One region of the Methylocystis sp. H4A genome, then DNA from elsewhere that is predicted to be linked to it. Evidence: riboswitches for the same ligand, from Rfam matches in the RefSeq annotation. Region 1 holds a riboswitch; each other region holds the start of a gene.
The links. Region 1 has a riboswitch for fluoride ahead of IYW40_RS03435 (efflux transporter outer membrane subunit). Riboswitches for the same ligand answer to the same signal wherever they lie in the genome.

Region 1 (9,652 bases):
TAGCGCATCGATCTCCTCGCGCATTTTCATCGAGCCGAGTTCGGCGGTGATCGCCGAGCCTGAGCGGCCGGCAATCATGATCGAGGTGAGCAGCACGCCGAGTTCGCGCAAGACAAGAATGCCAATCAGGCTGACCGAGTAGCTGGACGCGCCGAATTTGAGCAATTGAAAGATGCCCTGTTGGGCGACGATGCCGCCGACCAGAATGTTGATCAACACGATGATCGGGACGCTGCGAAAGCCGACCAGCTCAATTTGCGCGACGAGCGAAGTGAGCCTGAACCGCCGCGGATTGGCGGCCACATAGATCATCGAGGAGACGAATTCGCCGAGAAAGGCGACGCCGCGGTGAAATTCGCGAAGCGCATCCACGATCGATTCGCCGAAGTCTGCAAGCAGAGCGAAGATGACATTGAACCGCGGCCGCGAGGGCGCAACGAAGTCGCGATAATGTGTTTCTTCGAGCAGGGTCGCAAATTCAGGGCGCACATGTTCGAGCGTGACAGCGACGTCGCGGCCCGCGAGATCATGCCGCGCGCGATTGATCAGCCAGGCGCCAGCCGTGTCGAGTTGCGAGATTTGCGAAAGATCGATCGCGACCCTGCGATCGAGGCGCGCCTCCTCGACAATTCGACTCCCCTCCTCCTCCAGGCGCTGAGAGGCGAAGAGCGTCCAGTCGCCCGAAAGCGCAAGGCGCACGCCCGCCGCCGAGGACTGGCGCGCGACGTTGGGCGGACGCTGCATCGCCGCGACGGTCATCGGGCTTCGCTCCGCGCTGGAGTCAGTAATCGGCTCATTGATGGCGTCATCCTATCCGACGATTGTGGCGCGCCGCTGACGCGGGCCGGCGCGCCGCCGCTTATAAAGCCGCCTCTTGCAAAAACGTCATAACTTCGTGAATTGACGTCAGCAAGCGCGTCGGCGCACATCGCAAGCGCCAATTCCAGCCGCGCGACGTGGGCGCCGGAGAGAGATTTGAAGCGAAAACTATCTGTCGCCATAGAGAGTTACCCGATCGCCGGCAGCTTCGTGATCTCGCGCGGCGCCAAGACCGAAGCCGTCGTCGTGACCGCGACTTTGGCTCAAGGCGGCGGCGTCGGTCGCGGCGAATGCGTGCCCTATGCACGCTATGGCGAAAGCGCCGAAAGCGTCGTCGCCACAATTGAAAGCGCGCGCGACGCCCTCGAAGCCGGGGCCGATCGCGCCGACTTGCAGCGCCTGCTGCCGGCGGGGGCGGCGCGCAATGCGCTCGATTGCGCCCTCTGGGACCTCGAGGCCAAGCTTTCGGGCGTTCCAGCCCATGTCGCGGCAGGTTTCGAGGCGCTCTCGCCGCTCGTGACGGCCTTCACGATCTCGGTCGGCGCGCCCGATCAGATGCGCGCCGCGGCGGAAAGGGCGTCCGACCGCCCGCTCTTGAAGATCAAGCTCGCCGGCGAGGGCGACGAAACGCGCCTCGCCGCGGTGCGCGCCGGCGCCCCCAACTCAACCCTCATCGTCGACGCCAACGAATCCTGGACGGCTGAAACCCTTCCCCGCCAGCTCGCCGCTTGCGCCGATTACGGCGTCTCGCTCATTGAGCAGCCACTGCCGGCGGGCCGCGACGACATTCTCGCGACCATGCCGCGCCCCGTGCCGATCTGCGCCGACGAAAGCGTGCACGACCGCGCCTCGCTCGCGCCGCTCAAGGGCCGCTACGACGCGATCAACATCAAGCTGGACAAGACCGGCGGCCTGACCGAAGCGCTGGCGCTGGCGCGCGCGGCGCAGGAGATGGGCTTTTCCATCATGGCGGGCTGCATGGTGGGGACGTCTCTCGCCATGGCGCCAGCCGTCCTCGTGGGGCAGATCGCCTCCTTCGTCGACCTCGACGGGCCTCTGCTTCTGGCCCGCGACCGCGTCCCCGGGCTGTGCTACGAGGGATCGACTCTCCTGCCGCCGGGGCCGGAGCTCTGGGGATAGCGCGCGAGGTCGCCATCTGGACTTATTGACCGGTAGCTCTGTCGTAAACTAAGTTTTAACGGATGGGGATGGGGTTCCCCCGATAACCGCCGAAAGGCTGATGACTCCTGCGAACTCGCCGCCGCGTTCATAAGATCGTCGGCGCAGGGTAGGAGTGTCTGTTGCTTAGAGAGCCCGCACCCCGTCGTGCGCCTTGCCGCCTGCGCCCCCGCGGAATTATAGCCGCTTGGGGCATCGGCGTGATTCGGCTCTGGACGCGGCGGCGATGGCTGTGCTGCGGAACCCCGATCGCGCTTTTTCTCGCCGGCTGCGCGCCTACGACGCCGGTTGAGCGCGCCCAATTTCTGGGCGCGCCGGCCATGGAGCGCACGCTGGCCAGATCCGGCTTGAAAGCCGCCGCTGGCGAAACGGCTTGGCCCCGCGAGGAATGGTGGCGCGCCTTCCGCAGCGCGGAGCTTGACGGCGTCATCGACAAGGCCTTGCGCGACAATCAAAGCCTCAAGAAAGCGGAAGACACTCTGCGCGGCGCGGACGCCATCGTGCAGGTCGCCGGCGCCAGGCTCCTGCCGGAAGTCCAGGCGACCTTCGGCATGCGGCAGTCGCGCAATCCTCTGCATGGCGTCGTGGCCTCCTACAATCCGGCGCAGGGCGGATTGCAGAAGACCATGGCCTTCATCAATCCGCTTGCGCTGACCTGGGAGCTGGATTTCTGGCAGAAAAACCGGGCTCTGCTCGACTCGGCGATCGGCGAGTCGGCGGCGCAGGAGGCCGAATTGCAGCAGGCGCGCCTGCTGCTGACCGCCTCGGTCGCGCGCGCCTATCTGCGCGGCTACGCCGCGGCGCGCCAGCTCGAGGTCGCCAGAGCTTTGACGCGTCTGCGCCGCGATTTGGTTGCGCTTGCTGAAACCCGCTTTCGCACCGGACTCGACTCCTTGGACGGGGTGCAGATCGCCCGCGCCGAATTCGAAAACGCCGTCCGGCGCGAAGCGGCCGCGCAGGCGCTGGTGACGCTGCAGAAGGACGCGCTCGCTCGGCTCATGGGCGAAGGACCCGACGCCGCACGCGACCTTTACGCCGGTCGAAGCGCGCCAGCGCCAGCGTCGCCGCCGCTGCCACGCAGCCTGCCGCTTGAACTGCTCGCGCACCGTCCCGATCTCGCCGCCGCGCTGCGCCGCGCCGAGGCGGCGGCGGCCCGGGTTCACGTCGCCAAAACAATGTTTCTTCCCTCGATCGATCTTGCGATCACCGGCGGCTTCGAAGGCTCGGTGACCTCGACGAAGATCAGCAAGCTCGCGGGCTATCTCTTCACGCCATCGGCGATCGGCTACGCGGTCTCGCCCGGAGTTCGCCTGCCCATTTTTCAGGGCGGCCGCCTCAGCGGAAATCTGGAGTTCCAGCGCGCCGATTATGATCAGGCGGTCGACTCATATAATGAGACGCTGCTGCAAGCGGCGCAGCAGGTCGCCGACGCCATCGCCAATCTCAAGCGCGCGCGCGCCGAATATGAGGCGCAAAGTCGGTACCTGCGCGTGGCGCGCGTGCAATATGACCTCGCGCAATCGCGGCTGCGCGACGGCATTAAGGATCGCCGCGAAACCGTCGCCGAGCGTGTTGATCTTCTCGAGTCCGGCTTCGCGCAGCGCGCGCTTGAAGGCGACAGGCTGATCGCCGCCGTCGACTTGTATCAGGCGCTGGGCGGCGGCTATGCCGATGGTCCGCCGCCGGCCGCGCCGAAGCCGGCGCCCGAAACCGACCCTTTGACGCCGGCCGTCGAGACAATCCAGTCGCTTGGCGGCGGCTGAACGCGCCACGCCTCTATCAGAAGAACGCGAACCCCATCGATGGCGCTATCCCGCAAAAGCATCCGCTCCCGCAGAGAATTTCTGCTCAAGATCGTCGTTGCCGCAGTTCTTGCCGGCGCGCTGATCGCTTTCTCGCGATGGTATTTTTACGACCGCGACTGGGTGACGACGGACAACGCCTTCATCACCGGCAACATCATCCCGGTTCAGGCGGACGCGACGGGTGTCGTGGCCGCCGTGCTCGCGGAAGAAACGCAGCTCGTCAAGAAAGGCGACGTGCTCGTTCGCCTCGACGGCCAACGCGCAAGAGCGGCGCTCGCGCAGGCGGAGGCCGAACTCGGCCGCGCGGTTCGCGGCGTGGGCGCGCTTTACGCGCAGCGCCGCCAGCTCTGCCAGAAGGTCATTTCCCGCGCCGCGCTTCGCGACAGGACGCGCCACGATCTCGCAAGATACCGCGAGGCCACGCTGAGCGGCGCCGCGTCGCGACAGGTGCTGCAGAATACCGAGGACCAACTCGCCGCGCTGGAAGCCGATCTGCGGGAAGCGCAGGCGGAATACCAGTCGGTCGAGGCGCGCGTCGTCGGCGTGACGCGGATGAACCATCCCGACATCGAGGCCGCCAAGGCGCGATATAACGACGCTTACGTCGAGTTCGTGCGCCAGAACATTCGGGCGCCGGCGACCGGCTATGTCGCCAAGCGCAGCGTTCAGGTCGGCAAGCGGGTGCGCCCCGGCGACGCCATTCTCAACATCGTGCCGCTCGACCATCTCTGGGTCGAAGCGAATCTTTGGGAAAACAGGATGGCCCGGGTTCGTCCCGGGCAGCCGGCGCTCATCAAGGTCGATCTCTACGGATCGGAACACATCTACCACGGAGAAGTGGCGGGGCTCGTTCCGGGCTCCGGCGCCGTCTTTGCGGCTCTTCCCCCCGATAACGCGACCGGCAACTTCATTCGAATCGTTCAGCGCATTCCGGTGCGGATCGCCCTGCGGGCGGACGAACTCGAGAAACAGCCCTTGCGTCCCGGCCTGTCGACGGTCGCCTCGATTAATGTGTCCGGCCCGCTGCAATCGCCGAATCACTCGATCGTCAAGACGACGACGAATGAATATCTGACCGACGTCTATGACAAGGATCTCGCAGATGCGAAGGCGCGCGCCGACAAGATCGTCAAGGATAACGCCATAGGCGCGTCCAACGACGGCGCCGCCTGCACAGCCGCCGAATAAGCTGTGCACGGTTAATTTCGACTCGCGCTTGCCTTTTTGAGCGAGTCTCTTGGCGCGACTCGGATCACGCCGTAAGATTCGGTTCGGATATTTTGATGATCTGATAGGGAGAGCAAGCATGCCGGACGTCAGCGCGAAATCGCCGGCGGGCCAATCTTCGCCACCGCTTTCCCTAGATCCGGCGCAGGTCAGAATCTCGCAGCGACTTGAGACGCTGAAGACGACAGAGAGCGGCCTCACCGCCGCCGAAGCGGCGCGGCGGCTCGCGGAATACGGCCCAAACGCGCTAGAGGACAAGACGGAAAGCAAGTGGCGCCGTCTGCTCAACTATTTCTGGGGACCGCTGCCGTTCCTTATTGAAGCCGCCGCCGTCATCTCCGCCGTGCGGCGGGATTGGCCGGATTTCGGCGTCGTCGCGGGTCTTCTTCTCTATAACGCCGTGGTCGGCTTCTGGCAGGACAACAAGGCGGCGAACGCGCTCGCGGCGCTAAAGAAAAACCTCGCGCCCCGCGCGCGTGTGATGCGCGACGGCGCCTGGACGACGATCCCCGCCATCGAACTGACGCCGGGCGATATCGTCAGCGTCGCCGCGGGCCAGATCATCCCCGCGGATCTCCTGCTCATTGAAGGCGATTATTTGAGCTGCGATCAGGCGGCGCTCACCGGCGAATCGCTGCCGGTCTCCAAGAAAATCGGCGACGACGCCTATGCGGGCGCAATTGCTAAACAAGGCGCCATGACTGGCGTGGTCACGGCGACGGGCGAGCGCACCTTCTTCGGGCGCACCGCGAAGCTCGTCGGCGCCGCCGGCGCCGTTTCGCATTCGCAGCGCGCGGTGACGGAGGTCGGCGATTTTCTTCTCGTGCTCGCATTTTTTCTGGCGCTGATCCTCGTCGGCGCGCAGCTCTATCGGGAAGTCATCGCGCCGGACGACTGGAGCTGGGATCGCGTTGGCTCCATCGCCCAATATGTGCTGGTGCTGTTGATCGCATCGATTCCGGTCGCGCTGCCGGCGGTCATGTCCGTGACGATGGCGATCGGCGCCTATGCGCTCTCTTTGCAGAAGGCCATTGTTTCGCGCCTGAATGCGATCGAGGAGCTTGCCGGGGTCGACGTGCTGTGCAGCGACAAAACCGGCACGCTGACGATGAACAAGCTCACGGTGCAAAGCGCCATTTCCTATGGCGCTTTCAAGAGTGACGACGTGTTGCTCTTCGCTGCGCTGGCGACCCAAAAAAGCAGCGAAGACGCGATCGACCTCGCCGTGATGGCGGCGCTGCCGGCGCATGATGCGCTCGACGCCTTCAAGCAGAAGGCGTTCACGCCGTTCGATCCCGTCAGCAAACGCACCATCTCGACGGTCGCCGACGCCTCTGGCGGCGTTCGCCACTACGCCAAGGGGGCGCCGCAGGCGATATCCGCGCTCGTGCGGCCCGATTCGCAGACTCTGCAGCGCTATCAGAACGAGGTGGCCGCGCTCGCCGTCAAAGGGCAGCGCGCGCTGGGCGTCGCCATGTCGGAAGATGGCGCACGGTGGCAACTGGTCGGATTGATCTCGCTGATGGACCCGCCGCGCGCCGACGCCAAGGCGACAATCGCGGAGGCGCGCGCGCTCGGGCTGCAAGTCAAGATGGTGACCGGCGATGACGTCGCCATCGGCGATGAGATCGCCGCCCAGCTCGGCATGGGTTCGCATCTTCTCGTCGCGAGCGATGTCTTCAAAGGCGACGTCAAGGCCGGCGCTCTGCCGCGCAGCGTCGTCGACGCGGTGGAGCGGGCCGACGGATTCGGCAGAGTGTTCCCGGAACACAAATATGAGATCGTCAAGGCGCTTCAGTCGGTCGGCCATATCGTCGCGATGACCGGCGACGGCGTAAACGACGCGCCGGCCCTGAAACAAGCGGATTGCGGCATCGCCGTCAGCGGCGCGACCGATGCGGCGCGAAGCGCCGCCGCATTGATCCTCACGGCGCCGGGGCTTTCGACCATCGTCAATGCGATCCGCGTGTCGCGTCAGATTTTCCAGCGCATCGAAAGCTACATTTACTATCGGATCGCCATGACGCTCGACATCATGATCGTCGTCGTCGCGTCGATCGTGTTTTTCGACTTTCAGCCGCTCACCGCCATCATGATCGTCGCGCTCGCGCTCCTCGACGACATCCCGATCATGACGATCGCCTACGACAATGTCCCCGTCGCGCCGCAGCCGGTGAGATGGGACATGCACCGCATCTTCATTTTCGCTTCGCTGATGGGACTGATCGCGGTCGCCGAGACTTTCGGGTTTTTGCTGATCGGCATGCGCTGGACGCTCGACGCTTCGCTGCAGACGATGATCCCGATCGATCCCGGCCAGCTCCAGACCCTGCTGTTTCTGCAGCTCGCCGTCGGCGGCCATCTGCTGCTGTTCAGCGTGCGCACCAAAAAGGCGATTTTTGCGCCGCCTTATCCCAGCGCCAGACTCTTCTGGGCGATCGCGGCGACGCAGGTCGTCGCCGTGTTGCTCTGCCTTTACGGAGTCGGCGTCGACGCCGTTCCCGGCGCGGCGATCGTCGGCGTGTGGCTTTACTGCCTGCTCTGGGTCGTCGTGACTGAGATTGTGAAGATGATCTACTGGCGTCTGGCCGGACGGCGCGACAAGAACCTGACGGCGAGCCACGTCGCTCTCACCAGTTGAACGAGAGCGACGAGACGAAGGAGGCGGAGCAAATGAAATTCGTCAAGAAGTTCCGCGTCGAGCCCGGCTCGGACGTCAATCTTGGATCAATCGATCCGGGTTTTCATGGCGACTTTGCGAATGACGCCCAAACGGCGCAGGAATTGCAGCGCAATCTCACGCGCATTACCGAGCTGCAGCGCAAACTCTACGCCGACCGCACGCATTCTCTGCTGATCGTCTTGCAGGGCATCGACAGCGCCGGCAAGGACGGCACCTGCTGGCATGTCATCAGCGCCATGGACCCGCAGGGCGTGCAGGTGACGGGATTCAAGCAGCCGACCCCCGAAGAAAAGGAGCACGACTTTCTGTGGCGCGTCCATCCGCATGCGCCGCAACGCGGCTACGTTTCGATCTTCAATCGCTCGCATTACGAAGACGTGCTCGTCGTGCGCGTGCATAAGCTCGCGCCAAAAGAGGTGTGGAAGCCGCGCTATGATTTCATCAACGAATGGGAAAAGCTGCTCACGGTAGAAAACAAGACGACGATTCTGAAATTCTTCCTCTATATCTCGAAGGACGAACAGCTCAAGCGCTTCAAGGCGCGGCTCGACGATCCGGCGAATCAATGGAAGATCAGCGCCAGCGACTATTCCGAGCGCCAAAAATGGGACGATTATATCAAGGCCTTCGAGGCGGCCTTGTCGCGCTGCTCGACCGAACATGCGCCCTGGTACGTCATCCCGGCAAATCACAAATGGTTTCGCAATCTCGCGGTTTCCAGCATCATCGCCGATACGCTCGACGATCTTAATCTGAAGCTGCCGAAGCCCTCCGTCGACATCGACGAAATCCGCAAGCTTTATCAACAAGCAAAGAACGAAGAGGAACGGAGCAAGGCCGGGTGACGGCCTCGCCATTGAACGCCGCCTCGGTCTTTTCCGCGCTCGACGAAGCGCCGATGACATGGCGTCATTACGCCTATTGGCTCGCAGCGAGCGGCGGCGCGTTTTTGGACGGCTTCTCGGTGTCCGCCCTCGGCGTCGCGCTGCCGCTGCTCAAGCGGGACTTTCCGATCAGTCCGCTTTTTGTCGGCCTGATTGGATCGGCGCTGGTGCTCGGCGCGGTCGCGGGGTCGGCGCTCGGCGGCATCGGCGCGGACAGATTCGGCCGCAAGCGCGTCTTCATCGCCGACATGGCGATCATCGCGCTCGCGTGCTTTATCGGCGCGGCGGCGCCGAACGCCCACGTCATCCTGCTGTCGCAGTTCCTGCTTGGCGTTGGCGTCGGCATCGATTTTCCGACGAGCGGCGCCTATGTGTCGGAGCTCATGCCGCGCGCGACGCGCAACAGAATGACGGTCGCGACGATCGCCCTGCAGTCGGTCGGCATGGCGGCGGCGGCTCTCGCCGGCCTCGCTTTATTGAAGCTACGGCCGTCAACAGAAGACTGGCGGCTGCTGTTCGGCGCCAGCGGCATGATTGCGTTGCTTTTCTTATCCGCGCGCCTATGGGCGCCAGAAAGCGTGCGCTGGCTGGTGGCGAAGGGGCGGATCAGCGAAGCGACGGCGCTGCTCAGGACATTATTGGTCGAGTTCGGCGAGACGCCTGTGAGCCTTCGCGCGGAAGCGGTCGCCGTGGCGGCGTCGAAGCGGGCTTCCGCGCCCAAGGCGCAGGACGTCGGCTATTCGGCGCTGTTCCGCGAAGCCTATCGCGCCCGCACGATGCTCGTCTCCTTGCCGTGGATGCTGATGGACGTCGCGACCTATGGCGTCGGTCTGTTCACGCCCGTCATTCTCGGCGCCATGCATCTCGGCGCGGCCGACGCGGGCTCGCTCGCGGCCGACTTCGCCGACGCGGAAGGCAGCGCCATCGTCGACGCTTTTCTGATCATCGGCTTTGTGGCGAGCCTCTGGGCGGTTCCGCGCTTTGGGCGGATCACCATGCAGGTCGCGGGATTTAGCGGCATGGGGCTCGGCATGCTGCTGTTGCTCTTCGCCGCG
Region 2 (9,652 bases), on a different contig from region 1:
CGAAAAGAAGTGGGTGCTGATCGACGCCTCCGGGCTCATCGTCGGCCGCCTCGCCTCCATCATCGCGCTGCGTCTGCGCGGCAAGCACAAGGCGACGTTCACGCCGCATATGGACGACGGCGACAACATCATCGTCATCAACGCCGAAAAGGTGGTGCTGACCGGCCGCAAGCGCGACCAGAAGGTCTATCACCACCACACGGGCTTTCCCGGCGGCATCAAGGAACGCTCGGCGAAGTTCCTTCTCGACGGGCGCTTCCCGGAGCGCGTCCTGGAGAAGGCCGTGCAGCGCATGCTGCCGCGAGGCCCCCTGGGCCGCAAGCAGTTCGGCAATCTGCGCGTCTATAAGGGCGCGGAACATCCGCATGAGGCGCAGAGCCCACAGACGCTCGACGTCGCCGCCCTGAACGTCAAGAATAGCCGGAGCGCCTGATCATGGCCGAGACCACTCTTTCCTCGCTTTCCGACCTTCAGGGAAGCGTCGCCACGGCGCCCGAGTCGCCGCGCTATGTGCAAAAGCTCGACAAGCAGGGCCGCGCCTATGCGACCGGCAAGCGCAAAAACGCCGTCGCGCGCGTTTGGATCAAGCCGGGCCCCGGCAAGATCACCGTCAACGGCCGCGACGTCGAAGTCTATTTCGCCCGCCCGGTGCTGCGCATGATTCTGGCCCAGCCCTTCGGCGTCACCAAGCGCGCGGGTCAATATGACATCGTCGTTACGGTCGCCGGCGGCGGACTTTCGGGTCAGGCCGGCGCGGTGCGCCATGGCCTCGCCAAGGCGCTGACCGCTTACGAGCCGGACCTGCGTCCCGCGCTCAAGAAGGAAGGCTTCCTGACGCGCGACTCCCGCGTCGTCGAGCGCAAGAAATACGGCAAGCGGAAAGCCCGCCGCAGCTTCCAGTTCTCGAAGCGCTAAGCTTCGCGATCTTCAAGGCAAGCATTTGCAAAGCGGCGCTTCGGCGCCGCTTTTGTTTTGGTCAGTAGACGCAGATCTTGAAGTCGCTTCCGAGCCAGCAGGCGGGATCGGTCTTGGAGCGCTTCGCCTCTCCCCAGAGAGAGCTGATGCCGTCGCGAGTGAGTCCCCTGACTTGGGCGACGCCCGGCGACATAATCGTGACGCTGACCATCGTCACGCTGTCAAATCCAGATTTTCCGATCGGCTCGACCGCGAAGCTGCCGCCATCGTCTGGCATGAAGTTGCACGTTCCCCTATAGGGCGTCATGCCGTTGCCCAGCACGACGCATTTCGCGGGTCTAGCGGCTGCCTCCTGGAGCAGGATCGGCTGCGCCATGACGATCAAGGCAATCAAAGCAGCAATTCTCTTCATGAAAACCTCCCATCGCTCCAACTCAGTCAACAATCATCGCGGCCAAGCGCTTTCATTCGAGCCATTCATCGCGCCGCTCGCGTAGACCCGCGACGCCCATCAATCCGACGACCGCCCCGAACATCAGATAGAAGGCCGGCGCGATCGGCGTGGCGAGGTAGTCGATCAGCCAGGCGACGATGAAGGGCGCGAAGCCGCCGAAGATCATCACCGCGACATTATAGGCGATCGCGAGTCCCACGGTGCGGACATGCGTGGGAAACTGCTCCGCGAGCGCCGTCGAGAGCGCGCCAAAGAGGCCCGAGAGAATGACGCAGAAGGCCGTCTGCGCCGCTGTAAGCGCCAACAGAGTGCGCTCGGCCTGCAGCCAGACGAACAGCGGATAGACGCAAAGGAGAAGCATCCCATAAGACGCGAGGAGCAAGGGACGCCTGCCGATCGCGTCGGAGAGAGCGCCGATCAACGGCGTCAGCACGATCAGCAACAGAAGACCGGGCGCCTGGGCGACGAAGGACTGAGCGAGGCTCAGTCCCATCTCCGTCTTTCCATAGGTCGGCATGTAGATGAGGATCACGTAAAAGGAAATCGTCGCGCCGATCGTGGCGGCGAAACAGGCGAGAAGTCGATCACCCCGCCGCCGAACGAGGTCGAGAAACGCGCGCGCGACGCCTTCTTCCTGCGGCGACGCCTTGAAGGCTGGCGTTTCGTCGAGATGACGTCTGACATAGAGCCCTACCGGGCCGATCAGCAGGCCAGCGAAAAAGGGCAGTCGCCAGGCCCAGTCGTGCAGCGCTTCAACCGAAAAGACGCCTGCGACGACCATGCCGGCAAGCGTCCCGAGCAGGATCGACAGGCCCTGCCCGACCATCTGCAGAGAGCCATAGACTCCGCGCCGATCAAGGGGCGCGACTTCGATCAGAAACGCGGTCGAACTGGCGAATTCTCCGCCGGTCGCAAAACCTTGCAACAGTCGGCCGATCACGACGAGCATGGGCGCGAAGAGGCCGATCGTCGCATAGGTCGGGGCGAAGGCGATGACGGCGATCGCGACGGTCATAACGAACATGATGAGTTGCAGCGCCGCCTTTCGCCCTTTGCGATCCGCGTAAAATCCGAAGAAGAGGCCGCCGAGCGGGCGCGTGCAGAAGCCCGCGCCAAAGGTCGCGAGCGCCAGCAAGAGAGAGGCCGTCTCATCTCGGCTTGGAAAAAACGCCTGCGCCAGAACGGAAGCAAAAAAGCCGTAGACGACGAAATCGTACCATTCGAGCGCATTCCCAATCACGGCGGCCGCGATCTGTTTGGGCGCTGGCGCTCTCACCTGGCGCATATTTTGACGCATATTCATGCAAATTCTCGATCGTCCGCGCGCGTGGCGTCTTCGCCTTCGCAGTCGCAGAGGTGTTGGGGATGACGGCGAGCGCGCCCTTGGCGGCGATGGCGTGACGCAAGTGATCGGCGAAGGTGGAGTCGACGATCAGATATTCGAAGTCCGGATCATCAGACATCCGCTCGAAAAAAACTCGCCGCCAGCCCCCTTGCAGGGCTTCGAACTCTGGTTAATTTCAGCTCACTCTCAGCCGTCATGCCCGGCCTTGTGCCGGGCATCCACGCCGGTCAATCGCGAAGCGCATCGCGCGGAGACGGTAGGTTCGGCTCATATCCTCACATTTGCCTCGCGTCATCGCGTGGATGGCCGCGACAAGCGCGGCCATGACGAGGTGAGATGACCCCTCGTTAACCTGGATTCGGAGCCCTGAGCCCCCTTGAGGCTCGACTGAAACGCCGGAACACGCTGTTCCAACCCCCAAACGCTTCCGGAAGATCACGCCAGGGAGAGCCCGTGCGCACGATCCACGGCGCCATCCGCTCCCAAGCCACGTCGGTAAAACCAGTCGGTCCATCACACCCAAGGCCGCCTCCCCAAAGGCCGCCTTGAATTTGATTTGCGCCTAAAATGGAATCCTTAGAGTCCACACGGCCTAGGCCTCGTTTTCATCCGGCGCGTCAAGAATACGCTCGGCGATCAGCCCGGCGTTCTCGCGGATCGCCTGTTCGATGCGCTGCGCGGCCTCGGGGTTTTGCTTCAAAAAGCTCTTGGCGTTCTCGCGGCCCTGGCCGAGTCTCTGGCTGTCGTAGGAGAACCAGGCGCCCGACTTCTCGACGACGCCGGCCTTGACGCCAAGATCGATCAATTCGCCGAATTTGGAGACGCCCTCGCCATACATGATGTCGAATTCGACCTGTTTAAACGGCGGCGCCACCTTGTTCTTGACCACTTTGACGCGGGTCTGGTTGCCGGTCGTCTCGTCGCGGTCCTTGATCGCGCCGATGCGGCGGATGTCGAGCCGCACCGAGGCGTAGAATTTCAGCGCATTGCCGCCGGTCGTCGTCTCCGGCGAACCGTACATCACGCCGATCTTCATGCGGATCTGATTGATGAAGATGACGAGCGTGTTGGAGCGGGCGATCGAGGCGGTAAGCTTGCGCAACGCCTGGCTCATCAGCCGCGCCTGCAGGCCCGGCTGCACGTCGCCCATCTCGCCCTCGATTTCGGCGCGGGGCGTCAGCGCCGCCACCGAATCGACGACGAGCACGTCGACGGCGCCAGAGCGCACCAGCGTGTCGGTGATTTCGAGCGCTTGCTCGCCGGTGTCGGGCTGCGAAATCAAGAGATCTTCGAGATTGACGCCGAGCTTGCGGGCGTAGATCGGATCCAGCGCATGTTCCGCGTCGACGAAGGCGCAGACGCCGCCCAATTTCTGCGCCTCGGCGATGACATGCAGGGTGAGGGTGGTCTTGCCCGAGGATTCCGGCCCGTAAATTTCAACGACGCGGCCGCGCGGCAGGCCGCCGACGCCCAGCGCGATGTCGAGCCCCAGCGAGCCCGTCGAGATCGTCTCGATCTCGACGGCCTTCTGGTTCTTGCCCAGCCGCATGATCGAACCTTTGCCGAATGCGCGCTCGATCTGCGACAGAGCGGCGTCGAGCGCCTTGGTCTTGTCCACGGAAGTCCCTTCCACGAGGCGGAGATTGGCTTGGCTCACGGCTGAAAATTCCTTCTGACACGGTTAGCTAGGCGCAGGCAATGCGGCTGCGAGGGCGTTCGCGAGGCAAGGGGCGCTGGGCGAAAGAGCGCGCTCGACCCTGAACTGCAGTGTGCACGATTTGTTCTTTTTTGCCAAGTTCTTTTTGGAGATCTTGGCCGGAAATTCAGGGGCGACAACAAGGAGTGATCGGGCGCACCCGTGCGCGAAGGCCGTCCCCAGCCACGCCCCCTCATTTGCGCCCTCCCCCGCCATCCGTGTATCTCTTTGAGCGTGGCGGTTTCGCCATTCCATCCACGCGGCCACCTTCGCCGCTGATCGCAAGGCCGTTTCATGCCGCTTGCCGCCGCCATTCGCACCATTCCCGATTATCCCAAGAAGGGAATCCTCTTTCGCGACATCACCACCCTGCTCGGCGACGCCAAGGCGTTCCGCAAGGCGGTCGACGAACTCGTGCAGCCCTGGTGCGGCGGCAAGATCGACAAGGTCGCTGGGATGGAGGCGCGCGGCTTCATCCTGGGAGGCGCGGTGGCGCATCAGCTTTCCGCCGGCTTCATCCCGATTCGCAAGAAGGGCAAGCTGCCGCATCGCGTCGTCTCGATCGCCTATGAGCTCGAATATGGCGTCGACGAAATGGAGATGCATGAGGACGCGGTCCTCCCCGGCGAGCGGGTGATTCTCGTCGACGATCTGATCGCCACCGGCGGCACCGCCGAGGGCGCGGTGAAACTCCTGCGCCAGGCCGGCGCCGACGTCGTCGCCGCCTGTTTCGTCATCGACCTGCCCGACCTCGCCGGCGTGAAAAGGCTCCAGGCGCTCGGCGTCCCGGTGCGCACGCTGGTCGCCTTCCAAGGCCACTAAACCGCCTTTTTCGAATGGTCTTGCTCAGCCCAGGCTCGAGTTTCAGAATCTTCCAGGAGAGGCTTGCATAGGCGCATGACGCCGCGACAGACCCATTTGGCGCTGGCGGCGCTCGCCCTCGCCGCGCTCGTCGGCGGAGTCGCGGCCCTCCGCTATCTGCCCTGGGGCGAGAGCGCGTCTCCCGTCCGGAGCGAGGCCGCGCGCAGCGCCTGGAGCGGCGCGCTGCCGACCGGCCTGCGCAGCATGGCCCTGCGGGTGAAGCCCGGCGCGTTCCCCCCTGCTCCGCCGCCCGAGCCCACAATAGCGACGCCGCAAGAGCCGAGCGTCGAGGTGGCGACTCTCCCGCAAGACGACGTCGAAGGGTCGGTGTCGTTCCCGCCCGCGCCGCCGCCCGCGCGGCCGGAGATTGTGGAAAAGCCCACGCCGCTGCCCCCGTCGCGACCGGCCAATCTCGCCGAGCTTGCGGACAAATTCACCGAGACGGTGTCAGCCCCTGCCGAGCAGCCGCAAACCGCCGGAGCGACCCCGCCCGCCGAGCCGGCAATGGCGCCGGCGCCCGCCAATGCGCCGCTGCCGCCGGCCCGGCCGCAGGAGCCGTCGGCGAGAGCCGCGGTTGAGGCGACGCCGACGGCGCAAGAATCGGCCCCGGCGTCGGCGCCGCCGACCCAGGTGGCGCGCGCCGTCGAGCCGACCTTGCGGGCTGCGCCCGAGGACGCCTTTCAGCAGGAGGCCCCGATCCGCTACGGCATGGGGGACCAGGTCTTCGTGCGCATCTTCAAGCAGGAAGGGCAGCTCGAGCTCTGGCTTCGAAAGAGCAACAGCCGCTTCTCGCTCTACAGGACCTATCCAATCTGCAAATGGTCCGGCAAGCTCGGACCCAAGCTCAAGGAAGCCGACTACCAGTCGCCGGAAGGCTTCTACAGCGTCTCGGCGAAGCAGCTGCATCCGCATTCGAATTATCACCGCGCGTTCAACGTCGGCTATCCGAACGCCTTCGATCGCCAGAACGGGCGGACCGGCGGTCTCGTCATGGTGCATGGCGCGTGCAAGTCGGTCGGCTGCTTCGCCATGACCGACCGCGGCATCGAGGAAATCTACGCCTTCGTCGAAGCGGCGATGCGCGCCGGCCAGCGCGAAGTGCAGGTGCACATTTTTCCCTTCCGCTTAACGGAGCATGCGATCGCTCGGGAAACCGGCGGCAGCTGGCTCGCCTTCGTCGGCGCGGGCGGCAATTATCAGCACTGGACCGAGTTCTGGCACAATCTGAAGCAGGGCTACGACATCTTCGAGCAGACCGGCGAACCGCCGGTGGCCTTCGCCTGCGGCGATCATTACGCCTTTGGCGCGGGCGATTCGTCCTGCCGACGCATCGCCGGCTGGTGATCGGGGCGCAACGCTGAGACAAGACTGTTCAGCTTGGTTTCAGCCGGCGCGCGTGAGGATACTTCGGCAAAAGCGCTGGGGGGCGCAAACAAGGAAAACGCCCGCATGCGGCTCGTGACCTATCCTATCGTCGGCGCGGCTTGCGCGCTCGGCATCCTCTTCGCGCCGATCGCCCAGGCGGCCAATGCGCCGCTGTGCTTCGCGATCGCCGAAAACTACAACAAATGCATGCGCCAGCATCAGTACGGGCGCGGCGGGCATGGCGGTTATGGTCCGGGTTACGGGCAAGGATACGGCCAAGGTTACGGCCAAGCCTATCGCCGTGGCTATCCCGGCGCAGATTTCGGCGGCGATCCCGGCGACTATGATGGCGATGGCGGCTACGGCGGATTTGGCGGCGACGACGGCTATGGCGGCGGCTCCCGCCGTCACCACCGTCACGAGCGCTCTCAGGCGGCCTGCGCGATCTGGATCGCTCAGATGCAGGCCAGCGGCTGCCTCAACTAGCCGAAGCAATGGCGCGGCACGATTGCGCCGCGCCGGCGCCAGATCTCAGCCACCAGTCTCACCTGTAAGGTTTCGGGCACTCGCCGTCGGACTTTTTCGCGACCTTGGCGGCGCGACGCGTGCAGTCGTTACCATAGGTTTTATCGTCACAGCCGCACACCGGGCGATAGTCCTTGGTGCATATCTTTGGAACCTCCACACACTTGCCCGCGATGTCGGCTCCGCGGCATTGGCCCGGCTCGGGGTCGCACCACAAGCCTGTGTCGCATTGAATGCCGGCGATGCCTGCGCACATCTCACCGACCTTGGCGGCCGAGGCGGGCGCGGGAGCAAAGAATACGAAGAGCGTCGAAGCGAGGAGCGCGCAGAGGCGCAAGCCAAGGCGTAAATACATAGCAATTCTCCAAAAAATGCTTTCGTAACGGAGGGATAACGCCTCGGACCGGCGAGCGTTCCCGCGACGGCGACGGCGGCTGCAGGGCGCTCCGAATCCAGGGAGGGGTCATCTCACCGCGTCATGGCCGCGCTTGTCGCGGCCATCCACGCGATGACGCGAGGCAAATGTGAGGATATGAGCCGAACCTGCCGTCTCCGCGCGAAGCGTTTCGCGGCTGACCGGCGTGGATGCCCGGCACAAGGCCGGTCATGACGGCTGAGAGTGAGCTGAAATTAACCAGAGTTCGAAGCCCTGTCGGCGGCCAGCGACGGCGTTGATCGTTTGCGCCGGCTCGACTATGCTGGCTCCCACACGGGATGGGGCTCCCGGTAACCGCCTGATGAGGCTGATGGCTCCTGCCGCAAGGACGCGCGTCCTGCGGGAGGGGCGCGCCTAAAACGCCGCCTGCCGCAGCATGTTTGTCGTCCGCCTGTTGGAAAGGACGACGTCATGGGCTTCTTCATCGTATTTGCTGGCGGGGGACTGGCCGCGGCCGCGCGCCACGGGGTCAATCTTCTTCTTGCCCGACTGATCGGCGTCGGTTTTCCCTTCGGGACGCTGGCCGTGAACGTGCTTGGCTCGTTCCTGATGGGCGTGATCGTGGGTTATTTCGCCTTTCAGGGCGAGGCGTCCCAGAACTGGCGCCTGTTCCTCACGACCGGGATTCTTGGCGGCTTCACCACCTTTTCGGCGTTCTCGCTCGAGACGGTTTTGCTTTACGAACGCGGCGAACTGGCGATGGCGGCCTTCTATGTCGTGGCGTCAATCGGACTTGCGATTGCCGGCCTCCTCGCCGGCGTGTCGCTGCTGCGCCATTTTTCGTGAAGGGTTCGAACTCCAGCCTGGCGTGGAGATGCGGCAGCAATTTGCAAATGAAATTTGGCGAACGGCGGTCGAGGAACTGTTTGTGGGCGAAGCGATAGTCCGGGATTGGCGCTTTGCGGCCTGTGCCCGAACTGCAGAATTTAGCGCATTGAGGTCATCGCATGTCGTCGCATGAAGCGCTTCCCAAGGAAACGGAGAGGATCAGTGATTCCGTGGACCCTGCTCGACACAGCGCCGATACCGGGCGGCGAGGGCGAACTCCGCCTCAAGCGTCGCGGCGCAGAATTCTCGATCACGTTGGGCAATATCGAACTGATGAACAGTCGCCTCAGTGGCTCGGAGGAGGCGCTCGCCACGCTCTCTTGCGAGAGAATTCAGGCGCGCCCACAGCCGCGTGTTCTGATTGGCGGGCTGGGGATGGGCTTCACTCTGCGCGCCGCGCTCACTGTACTCGGCGCGAAAGCGCGGATCGTTGTCGCCGAACTCATTCCGGCGGTCGTGGCCTGGGCGCGCGGTCCGATGGCGGAAGTCTTCGGCGCCAGCCTGACGGATCCGCGCGTCAGCATCGAGGAAGGTGACGTTGGGCGCCTGATCCGGTCTGGCCGCTCGACTTATGACGCAATCCTTCTCGATGTCGATAATGGCCCCGAGGGCCTGACTCGCGAAGCCAATGACGGACTTTACGATATCGAGGGATTGAAAGCGGCCCGCAAGGCGCTGCGCCATGATGGGGTGTTGGCCGTCTGGTCATCGGGGCCGGATCGGAATTTCACGTCGCGCCTCCGCAAAGCCGGGTTCCGCGTGGATGAAGTCAAGGTGCGCGCCAACGGCCAACGCGGTGGCGCCCGGCACGTCATCTGGATCGCGACAAGAGAGTCGACGCCTCAGATGCAATAGAAAGCCAATCTCTATTGAAACCGAAATCGACAGCGCCCCGCCTTTTTTCTGGCCGCCCCACATATTGACAGTCGCCGGCTTTGAAGGGTAGATGAACGTCGCTTCGGCGCGGCGGTTTCGCCGCGCTTTTCGTTTGCGCCTGGCGCAAATTCGAGGCGAAGCCACTAACTGCCAAGAAGCCGGCCGGCGGAGACGCCAGCGTCGGGACGAACACAGGAAAAAAAGATGTTCGCAGTCATCAAAACCGGCGGCAAGCAATATAGCGTCGCCGCGGGGGACGTGATCACCGTCATGGCGCTCGACGGCGCGCCGGGCGACGCCGTCACTTTCGACGAAGTGCTCATGCTGGGCGGCGACAGCCCGAAGGTCGGC
Region 3 (9,652 bases), on a different contig from region 1:
TCGAGGGTTCGGTTGGAATGGCCGATGGTGAAAAACGGAAGCTTCACGCGCGGCCTTCGTTATGCATAGTCGAGCGCGCCGCCCTTATGCGCTGCGATGTGATCTGTCTTGTCGCTTTTGATTTCGTACTGGGGATCGTCTTTCGACGCGTGATGCGTGTGGCCTTTATAATCGAAATCTCTAATGTGAATGGCGATGATAGTCCCCGACACGCGTCCGGCCTCGGAGTTCCAGCTCACATGATCGCCGATCTTAAACTTCCTTGCCATCGCCGCGTCCTCCCGGTTCCAAGAAGCGCTTCTCCCAAACAGATGGATCCGAAGTCTATGCCCGGCGCCAGCACCACGGAAGCCTAGGTCGTCGGCAGCCGGAAGGTGAAGGTCTCCAGAAAATTCAGTTCGACGGCCGTGCTGGAATAGCTCGTGTAACCAACGGATATGTCCCGACCGATATCTAACTCGAAGTCACCGCTGCAGGTCGTGCGCACGACGCCGCCTTCAATGGCGGGCGCCCAGATGATCCCTCCGTCCACCACACGCTCAAGATGGTGAAAAACCGGATAGCCCTGGACGCTTCCACCACTCGCGGCGGTGTAGGTGTCTAGCCCGAGCATGAGCGCGTACGGACCATGTCGCACAACTGGCTGAGCGAGGCGCTTGGGTAACCCGGACGTTGGAAGGCAGCACAACGCCCTGATTGCTGCTGGCCTCGCGAATGGTGAATGCCTGCCGCAGCGCACCCATCGGACACAGCGCGATCCTTTGCAAAGGGGATTTCCCGGGCACCCAATCTGAATCCATTGCGCCGCGCTCCACGTCGTCGATCGATTGCCGCGTCAGACCGTCTGGAATACGATCCAGAACGACTTGCCGACCAAGAAACAGCAGATGACGACGGCGGGGACGAAGATGACTGCTGAATGGGACAGGTTCACGCTACGGAAATTGCCATGCTGAGGCTGATACTGATAGCAAACAGCCACGTTACCATTTTGCCAAGCCTTTGTATCAACCCGCCAATTTTGAATCCAACAACGGGCACGCAATTAGCCGATGAAGACGGCAAAGATGCAGCTTGCGTGATCGGTGAGCAATTTTCTGTCTTTCACCCAAGGATGGCGTCCTGTCTGATGTTCTTCCTGCTACTTTCACCATTGACAGGCTTAGGTCCGATTCAGTTATCCTTGTCCCGGCGATCGAGTTCGCGCTCAACCGCCTGCGGCTGATGACCCCTGCTCTACATTGTGTCGGAGTCCGTCGTTGCTCTAGTCGACAACCGCGGATGATGTCGCGTAATACCGCCCAGTAGCGATTATAGAACGGAGCGAGGGTGGCGATCATGGATAGGCCGGCCCGAATGATAGGCTGGCGATTCCTGCTGCTGAATGGCGCGGCGGGGGCGGCGAATGTCGTCATGCTCTCGAACGTTCCGGGCTACACGGTGCTCGCGCCCTATGCCGCCGGCAGTCTGCAGGGCGTGACGCCGAGCTTCGGCACCTGGGCGACCACCGACCACATGGTGGGAATCGCGCTCGGCCTGCCACTGTCGCGGTGGTTCTCCGGGCGCTTCGGCGACTATCGCGTGCTGATCGGCGCGCTCATGTTCTACGCCATCTTCTCGCTGATGTGCGCGGCGAGCGAAACCATCTGGTTTTTCGCGCCGATGCGATTTCTCCTCGGCCTTGCCGGCGGCGTCGCCCTTCCGCTCGCCCAATCCGTGACGCTTGCGCAATATCCGGATCACCAGCGCACGCTCGGCGTCGGCTTCTGGGGCGTCATGAGCATGGCGCCCTTCACCATCGGCGTATTCATGGGCGGCTTCTGGGCCGAATATTTCGACTGGCGCTGGCTATTTTATTCCAACGTCTTGGTCGTGATGCCCGTCGCGGCGATCATTGCCGCGCTGTTCTACCGGCGCGGCTTTCAGCGCCGCATGACGCGCTTCGATACGATCGGCTTCATTCTGCTCGCCGCGGTGCTGCTCGGCGTGCAGACGATTCTCAACATGGGCAATGATTTCGACTGGTTCGCGGAGCCTCTCCTCGGATGGCTGCTGCTCGTCGTGCTGCTGGCGCTGCCGATGTTCATCTTTTGGGAGTTCGGCGAACGACGGCCCGCGCTAGACCTGCGTCTGTTTCTGCATCGCAACTTCGCCATCGCGACTTTCTGCTCGATCGTCGGCTTCCTGGTGATTCAGGGCCTGCTCTCGGTGTTCATCGTGCAATTGCAGGTGCTGCTCGGCTACACGTCCTCGCTCGCCGGCATGGTCTATCTGATCATGATTTTTCTGGCGATGGCGGCCGCGGCCGTCGTGCATGAAATCACGAGGAACGTCGACGCGCGACTGATCGTGTTCCTCAACTTCATCGGTCTCGCAGTGACCTTTGTCTGGCTCGGACAATACGACAAGAACGCCTATTTCGATGACGTCAAGACGCCGATGTTCTTTTTCGGCTTCTCGCTCGCGATGTTCTTTGCGCCGCTCGCGACCCTCGCCATGACCGGGCTCGTCGGCGAACGACTGATCCGCGCGGCGGAAGAGCTCGCGATGCTGCGCACCGTGGCCGGCGCCCTGGGCATCTCGCTGCTCGGCGTTCTCTTCTTCCGCCGAACGCCGTTCCATCAGCTCGATCTCGCCGATCATTTCGGCGGACGGCGCTTCGCCTCGCTCGACCTGCTCGCCACTTTCCTGGATCGCATGCAGGCGATGGGCATGTCGCCCACCGCCGCGCAGAGCCGCGCGGCGCAGCTCATTCGACAGCAGGCGTCGATCCTCGCGCTCAACGACGTCTTTCTGTTCGGCGCAATGGCGTTCATCCTGCTCTCGGGAGTCGTCTGGCTCGCCTATCCAAGCTACGCGTCCAAGAAGCGCAAACAATCGCTCGCACGGCTTTCCGCCGAGGAACTGATGGAGCAGCCCTGAGAGACCGTTTGAGAATGGTTGCGACGGAGATAGGGGCGTGATTCAAGCTAGGGATGTGGACCCGAGCGAATCGCGCCAAGATGGCCGCCATTGAGAAGAAAACCAAACGTTACCCGACGGATTAGACCGATGAGGAGTGGGAGCGCGTTGAGCCGTTCCTTCCCTCACCTGCGCGCAGAGGGCGCAAGCCTTCGGTCGACCCACGCGAGGTTTTGAACGCCATCCGCTACATCGCCCGCGCCGGCTGCGGCTGGCGCATGCTGCCCAAGGATTTTCCGCCCTGGCAAACCATCTACTGGTGGTTTCGCCGCTTCATGCGCCGTTTTCTGTTCGAGACCATCCACGACGTGGCGCTGATGATCGACCGGGAACGCGCTGACCGCGATGCGAGCCCGTCTGTCACGCTGCGCTTAATTGTAAGAATGCGCCAGTTCGCGCCCGTTGCTGCAGCATCCAACGCAATGATTTCGTGCTGAGCACGGAAGGATTACGTAGCGGCGTGTTACGCAGAGTGGACGCGACGAGCGATTCAAATTTCATCCGCCGCCCAACGGTTCAGCGTGAACTGTTCAAACCGGCGGGCAAGTTGAACGTCACCGCTGATGGCTTCGCGCGCTTCGTTGACGCCAAAGCAAACAAGCGAGATTTGAAGGCGATTGCTCAAGAATCGAAGGGTGTTCAGCACGACTCTCTGTTCGCGATAGGAACCGGCGAGAATATTGTGGACTTCGTCGATAACAAGAACTTGAACACCGAGATCCGCAATGCGGACTGCACCATCTGCGCAATGTCTGCGCGCGGACGCTGCGGCCCGCCAAGAAGCGTGAGCAGTTCAGCATAGAAGCGGCGTTCTCCAGGTCGACTGGTCATCTCCATCGCGAGCGCAGGCGTTCGGAGCGCTCCCGTGACCGCATTGAAGCCCGGCGGGTGTTCATCACGGAATCGCTTCATGATCATGGTTTTGCCCATGCCGCTGTCGCCATAAATCGCAACGGAAGGCCTCCTCCTTCCCCGAGGATGGTCGAGCAGGAGCCCCAAACGGTCGAGGGCCTGTTTGGCCCGCGGATAGTCGGCATAACGCGCCACGCTCGATCTGCAGCGTCGGCGTCAAACCGCGCTTCCTGAAGGGTTGGCGAAAATCGGACTGGTTCAGCATATGCGCTCCTATGCGCGCATTGCGTGGGGTCGCGCCATCAATGGCCAAGCGTGACCCTTATGATCTGACTGCCACGCTTGCCTCAGCGCGCCTCGGCGCAATTTGGCCGGCGTCGCCTTCATCGCGACGCTCCAATCTCCTTTGCCCGCGGTTCACGGCCGCGGGCCTTTTTTCAACTTCAGCCGGGATCCAGCTGCTCAGCCGCCGTGCGGACGTGCGCTCGCGAGGCTTTTTTGGTTTTGCGTGGCCTTGGCGCTATCGTCCCGCCTATGTGCGGACGCTTCATGCAGCATCTGTCCTGGGAAGAGCTTTTCTCCGGGGCTCCGTTAGCGCTTGGCCTTGTCGAAGGCTTCAAGCGGGGGCATGCTGATATTTGATACGCCGATCACAGGGCAAATGACCGCTCAGATGGGCAAGGGCGCACACAGAGGCCGGCTTCGATTCAAGAGTAATGAGCTTCGGGAGGAACTCCATGGAATCGAATGAAACGACTGCGCTCGAACAGTCTCGCGAATTTTCCGAAGCCGTAGGCCTGTTCGACTCGCTTGATAAGCTGCAGTCCGCCATTGACTATTTGATGACTCATGGATTCGATCGATCCGAAATCAGCCTGCTCACCGAAGACGCGAAGACGCGCGAAAAGATTGGATCGAAACGCTCGGTCGAGATCGAGGACAGCGATGAAGCTCCTCGCATTTCCTACATCGAAGCCGAGTCGCTTAATGAAGGCAAAGCTGCGCTCATCGGCCTGCTCTTCTATGTTGGCGCCATTGCTGGCGCGATCGCCGTTTGGACCATCTACGGCAGTTTCGCCGAGGCGATCGTTGCGGGCATTGGCGCTGGTATGGCCGCCAGCCTGGTTGGCGTGGGCGTCGGCGCATTCATTCGACGTCGTCAGCGCAATTGGGTGCAGGCGCAATTAGCGCGCGGCTGGCTTCCCCAAATCCAATCCGATAGTGCTAACTTTTTTCATGGACGCCTCCCTCGAGTGAGATTCAACACCTCCACTCTGGCACATCGAGGCCGTCGGGGGGCGTCCACCCCATCAGAGCCGTTTCAACAGCGTGCTAGTCGTTCTGAGCGACGATTGCGCTACCAGTACCTCTTGCTGACTTTCTCCGTTTCTTCGACGGAGATCGTTGCGATAAATTTCGCGACAACGCTCTCGCACCGATCGCCGGCGGTATTCCCGCCCTCTCGTGACCTGACGCCACCAACCGTAATCCCTTAAGGACGCGTTGCATGACATCATCCTCGCGCCCCGTGGCGTAGATGGCGTACGTGGAATATGAGAACTCAGGAGCTCGACTTACACGATGCAACCGTCCGTCGGCCAAAAATGGCTGCGCACCGCCAATACGAAAATACCCCGCTCCGCCGACGCTCAGTATAAAGGTCAACGCGAGCGGACCCAGCGATATTGACAAGGGCGCAATGCTCAGCTTGGGAAAAGCGGCCTGGTGATTGACAGCGAATTCTGGCCCCCAATCGACGAAAACATACTCATTTGGATCGATTCTACCCTTTGGGTCGGTTGTTACCTGAATCAATTTCTCTTCAATGAGCAGTTCGCAGACAAGATCAGACCGTTGCGGCGGATTATGGAGAACGGCGAGGTCAAGCGAGCCCTCCTGCACGCGCTCGAGAAGTCGCGCAGGGGTGTCAACGTCCGCTGTTATCGCTGTTTCATACGATTCCGCATGCATCCATATGAGCCAATCTGCTAGGAGCGGATACCAGAGACTGAATTCTCCACCTATGCTGAAACCACTCGCTCGCCCCACGGGCAGAGCCACTTGTCGACAAGCGCCCTCCCATAACTGAACCATCGTCGTCGCGTAGCGCGCGAAGCGTTCGCCCGCCGACGTCAGACGCGCGCCCGCTTTATTGCGAACGAAGAGTGGTCGCTTGAGCTGACTTTCTAGAGTTCGAATTCTGGCGCTCACCGCTGCTTGCGTCAGGTGTAGACGATCCGCAGCAGCAATGAAGCTTCCACTCGCAACCACTTCCAAGAAGGTCTTCGCTAGATTGACGTCCATATTTTACATATAAATTTCTTTTGTTCTATTTTCAACAATTTTGCGTTTGCGAAAAATGAATGCAACGGTCACTCTTGGGGCTCAATCCAGACGGTGGAGCCCAAGCACGACGCAATTGAGTTGAACATGTGGACAGCAGACCCAATAAGGTGAAAGCCCTATGCGCACAGCAGCTTCGACGCCACGGTTGATCGACGTAATTAAGCGAATCGCTTAGTTGGACGCGTCATCATGGCGCATGCGCACGCTATCCGCCGACGTTCCTGGAACGGACAATAACGCAACTCCCGAGCCGACATGCTGGCATCGAGAATGATGCAGTAAGCAGCAATCAACCTCCCTCGGAACACGCCGCAGCTCGCTGCCCCTAATGGCCAGAATCCGTTAATTCCCCAGAAGGTCTAATGCATCACGCCCGATACCTTGGCGCTCAGCGCTTGCTCCTGGCCCTTACAATGGCCATTCCCGTCCGGGCGAGTTCGGAAACGAACGCTGGCGCAGGTCACGAAGTCGTTCTTCAGTTCAACGAAGCGCAGATCCGTGCGGGTGGGATCGAGACTCAGCTAGTAGTGCATGAGTCGAGTTTGGGCGAACTAGTCGTGCCGGGGGTCGTCACCGTCCCCCCGCAGCAAATGCGTGTTGTCGCTGCGCCGGCTGCAGGCCTCGTCGAAACATTGCTTGTCGTACCTGACGAAGATGTGAAGCAGGGCGCGCCTATCGCCACGCTGAAATCTTGGGACCTGATCGAAGCGCAGAGAAGCTTTCTCCATGCGCTTTCAGCTGCGAATCTAGCAGCCGAGAAACTGCGGCGCGACGAACAACTGTTCAAAGAACATATCATTGCGGAGCGACGTCTAATCGTCACACGAGCCGAAGCTATCCAGGCGCGCTCAGCGCTAGAGGAACGTAAGCAAATATTGTCGCTCGTCGGAATGTCAGACGAGGACGTCGCCTCATTGCAGCGCGAACGAACACTCGCGAGTTCCCTCCAAGTGCGCGCGCCGATTGCCGGCACCATTCTGCAGCGCCATGGCAAAACGGGCGAGCGCGTTCAAGCCTCGACGCCCCTTGTTACGATCGCGTGCCTTGATCCGATTTGGGTTAATTTGCAAATACCGATTATTCGCGCTGCAGCACTTGAAAGTGTCGACCGTGTGCACCTGCCGATCGCCGGCCTCGACGGCAAACTCATTCGAATTGGCCGCTCAGTCGATACTCCCACGCAATCGGTAAATGCCGTAGCCGAATTTCGTCCTGGTCGCCGCCCGCTGCGCCCTGGCCAGGCTGTGCAAGCAATCCTACACATCAATGGCAATTCACGCACTCAATGGCGTGTTCCAGCGGATGCGGTCGTCAGCCACCAGAATCACAATTGGGTGTTCGTGCGTACAGCGGACGGTTTCGTCGCACGACCCGTGACCCTTGTTTCCGAAACGCCGCAATTCGCCTCCGTGCAGGGGTCTTTGAAAGCTGAAGAACGCGTCGCGACAGGCGGTCTATTGACCCTGCTGGCGGAACTCGCCGCGGCCGCGAAGTAATCAGGAAACAATGCTCGAAAAACTGATCCGCCTTGCGCTTGGACAACGGCTCCTGGTTCTCATCGCCGCGCTCGGACTCGCGGTCTGGGGCGCCGTCAGCTATTTCAAACTCCCAATCGACGCTTTCCCTGACGTCGCTCCAGCACAGGTGCTGGTCGCCATGCGTGCGCCGGGCCTCACGCCTGAGGAGCTGGAAGCTCGCGTCACAGCGCCGATCGAACTCGCCGCTAAAGGTATTCCTCATCTTGTCCGGATGCGCTCCATCACGCGCTATTCGGTGGCGTTGCTGACTTTCGAATTCGAGGAGGGAACCGACATTTATTGGGCGCGCGTACAAGTCAATGAGCGGCTTGCCTTAGCCCAGGATCAGTTACCCGATGGCGTCAGTGGCGGGCTTGCGCCGATCGTGACGCCGCTCGGCGAGATGCTGATGTTCACAATCGTGGGCGGTGATTTATCCCCGTCGGAACAGCGCACGCTTTTCGACTGGACGATTCGTCCCGCCCTCCGCGGCCTGCCTGGCGTCGCTGATCTCAATAGACTTGGCGGTTTCGTGCGCACATTCGAAGTCGCGCCATCGCCTTCCGCCATGGCGGCGCGCGGCGTTACAGTAAAGATGCTCGATTCGAGCCTTCGAAACAATAACAGAAATGACGGCGCCGGCCGCGTACGGGACGGCGAGGAGGCGCTGCTGGTGCGCGCCGAAGGGAGGTTACGTTCTCTCGACGATATTCGCTCGGTCGTCATCGCGGCGCACGACTCCGGCATCGTGCGTGTCGGCGACGTGGCAGAAGTGCGCTATGGCTCATTGGCGCGCAACGGCGTCGTCGTCCGCAATGGCGAGGACGAGGCGGTATGGGGCCTCGTGCTTGGCCTGCGCGGCGCCGATGCGCGCACCGTCGTAAGTGGCGTCAAGGCGAAACTCGCCGAACTCGAGCCGACCCTACCAAAGGGCGCCAGATTCGAAATCTTCTACGACCGCAGCGAACTGATCGGCAAGGCGGTGTGGACGGTGCAAAAGGTTCTACTCGAAGCGATCGTCCTCGTCGTGGTTCTGCTTGCACTATTCTTGGGCAATCTGCGCGCGGCGATCGTCGTCTCGGTCATCCTGCCGCTCGCCGCGCTCGCGACCTTCGGCATCATGCGGCTGTCGGGCCTCTCCGCCAATATCATGTCTCTCGGCGGCCTCGCTATCGCCATCGGCCTGCTCGTCGACTGCGCCGTTGTCGTCGTCGAGAATGTCGAGCATCGCATGGCGAATGCGCATGACGCGACTCTCTCTGACCGCATTTTCATGACTCTGGAGGCGACGAAAGAGGTCGCAACGCCGCTTGTCTCTGGCGTTATCATCATCGTCACCGTCTTCCTTCCGTTGCTCTCGCTCGAAGGGTTGGAAGGTCGTTTGTTTTCGCCCGTCGCGCTCACCATCGCATTCGCCCTCGGCTCTGCGCTCGTCCTGTCGCTAACCGTGGTGCCAGCGCTGAGCGCCACGCTGCTCAGGCCCGGTCATTCCGACGAGCCCTGGCTCGTGCGCAAGATCGCCGCGATCTACGAGCCCTTGCTCCTGCGCGCGCTCTCGAAGCCGTCGTGGGTCGCCGCCATCGCCTTCTTCGGCCTTATTGTCGCCGGCGTCGCCTATTCCCGCATCGGCCAGACATTCATGCCGGTGATGGACGAGGGAACGCCAGTCATCACTGTGCGCAAACATCCAACGGTTAGTGTCAAAGAAACCGCCGAGACCGACATGCGCATTCAACGCGAAATCATGAGTCGGGTGCCCGAAGTCAAGGGCATGATGGCGCGCGCCGGCGCTGACGAACTCGGCATCGACCCTGTCGGACTCAACGATACCGACAACTTCCTCTCACTCGCGCCGCCAAACGAATGGCGCGGCAAGGGCATGGCCTGGTTGATGGGCGAAATCCGCGCGGTGCTCGACTCCACGCCAGGCATTTCTTACGCCTTTTCGCAGCCGATCGACATGCGCGTGCAGGAGA

Region 2: linked by a shared signal. The riboswitch ahead of crcB (fluoride efflux transporter CrcB) and the one ahead of IYW40_RS03435 (efflux transporter outer membrane subunit) in region 1 are both predicted to bind fluoride.
Region 3: linked by a shared signal. The riboswitch ahead of IYW40_RS01735 (MFS transporter) and the one ahead of IYW40_RS03435 (efflux transporter outer membrane subunit) in region 1 are both predicted to bind fluoride.

Annotation. Positions count from the first base shown of each region.
Region 1 covers NZ_JADNQY010000016.1:85,566-95,217, forward strand. Annotated here, with positions in the region: gene IYW40_RS03425 (MlaE family lipid ABC transporter permease subunit) at 1-759, opposite strand, end outside; gene dgcA (N-acetyl-D-Glu racemase DgcA) at 976-1,959, shown strand; fluoride riboswitch at 2,015-2,076, shown strand; gene IYW40_RS03435 (efflux transporter outer membrane subunit) at 2,199-3,761, shown strand; gene IYW40_RS03440 (HlyD family efflux transporter periplasmic adaptor subunit) at 3,801-4,991, shown strand; gene IYW40_RS03445 (plasma-membrane proton-efflux P-type ATPase) at 5,110-7,671, shown strand; gene IYW40_RS03450 (polyphosphate kinase 2 family protein) at 7,704-8,558, shown strand; gene IYW40_RS03455 (MFS transporter) at 8,555-9,652, shown strand, end outside.
Region 2 covers NZ_JADNQY010000025.1:223,193-232,844, reverse strand. Annotated here, with positions in the region: gene rplM (50S ribosomal protein L13) at 1-433, shown strand, start outside; gene rpsI (30S ribosomal protein S9) at 436-915, shown strand; gene IYW40_RS12630 (hypothetical protein) at 977-1,327, opposite strand; gene IYW40_RS12625 (MFS transporter) at 1,380-2,672, opposite strand; gene IYW40_RS12620 (hypothetical protein) at 2,767-3,054, shown strand; partial or broken gene IYW40_RS12615 (transposase) at 3,089-3,228, opposite strand; gene recA (recombinase RecA) at 3,307-4,371, opposite strand; gene IYW40_RS12605 (adenine phosphoribosyltransferase) at 4,705-5,232, shown strand; gene IYW40_RS12600 (murein L,D-transpeptidase family protein) at 5,308-6,615, shown strand; gene IYW40_RS12595 (hypothetical protein) at 6,721-7,122, shown strand; gene IYW40_RS12590 (Kazal-type serine protease inhibitor family protein) at 7,181-7,417, opposite strand; fluoride riboswitch at 7,863-7,924, shown strand; gene crcB (fluoride efflux transporter CrcB) at 8,009-8,383, shown strand; gene IYW40_RS12580 (spermidine synthase) at 8,588-9,280, shown strand; gene rplU (50S ribosomal protein L21) at 9,506-9,652, shown strand, end outside.
Region 3 covers NZ_JADNQY010000013.1:3,938-13,589, reverse strand. Annotated here, with positions in the region: gene IYW40_RS01750 (DUF488 domain-containing protein) at 1-47, opposite strand, end outside; gene IYW40_RS01745 (DUF2945 domain-containing protein) at 60-269, opposite strand; gene IYW40_RS21555 (family 1 encapsulin nanocompartment shell protein) at 353-637, opposite strand; fluoride riboswitch at 1,182-1,241, shown strand; gene IYW40_RS01735 (MFS transporter) at 1,357-2,922, shown strand; partial or broken gene IYW40_RS01730 (transposase) at 2,976-3,305, shown strand; partial or broken gene IYW40_RS01725 (TniB family NTP-binding protein) at 3,367-3,990, opposite strand; gene IYW40_RS21550 (DUF3600 domain-containing protein) at 4,551-5,309, shown strand; partial or broken gene IYW40_RS22175 (LysR family transcriptional regulator) at 5,944-6,117, opposite strand; gene IYW40_RS01710 (efflux RND transporter periplasmic adaptor subunit) at 6,573-7,655, shown strand; gene IYW40_RS01705 (CusA/CzcA family heavy metal efflux RND transporter) at 7,666-9,652, shown strand, end outside.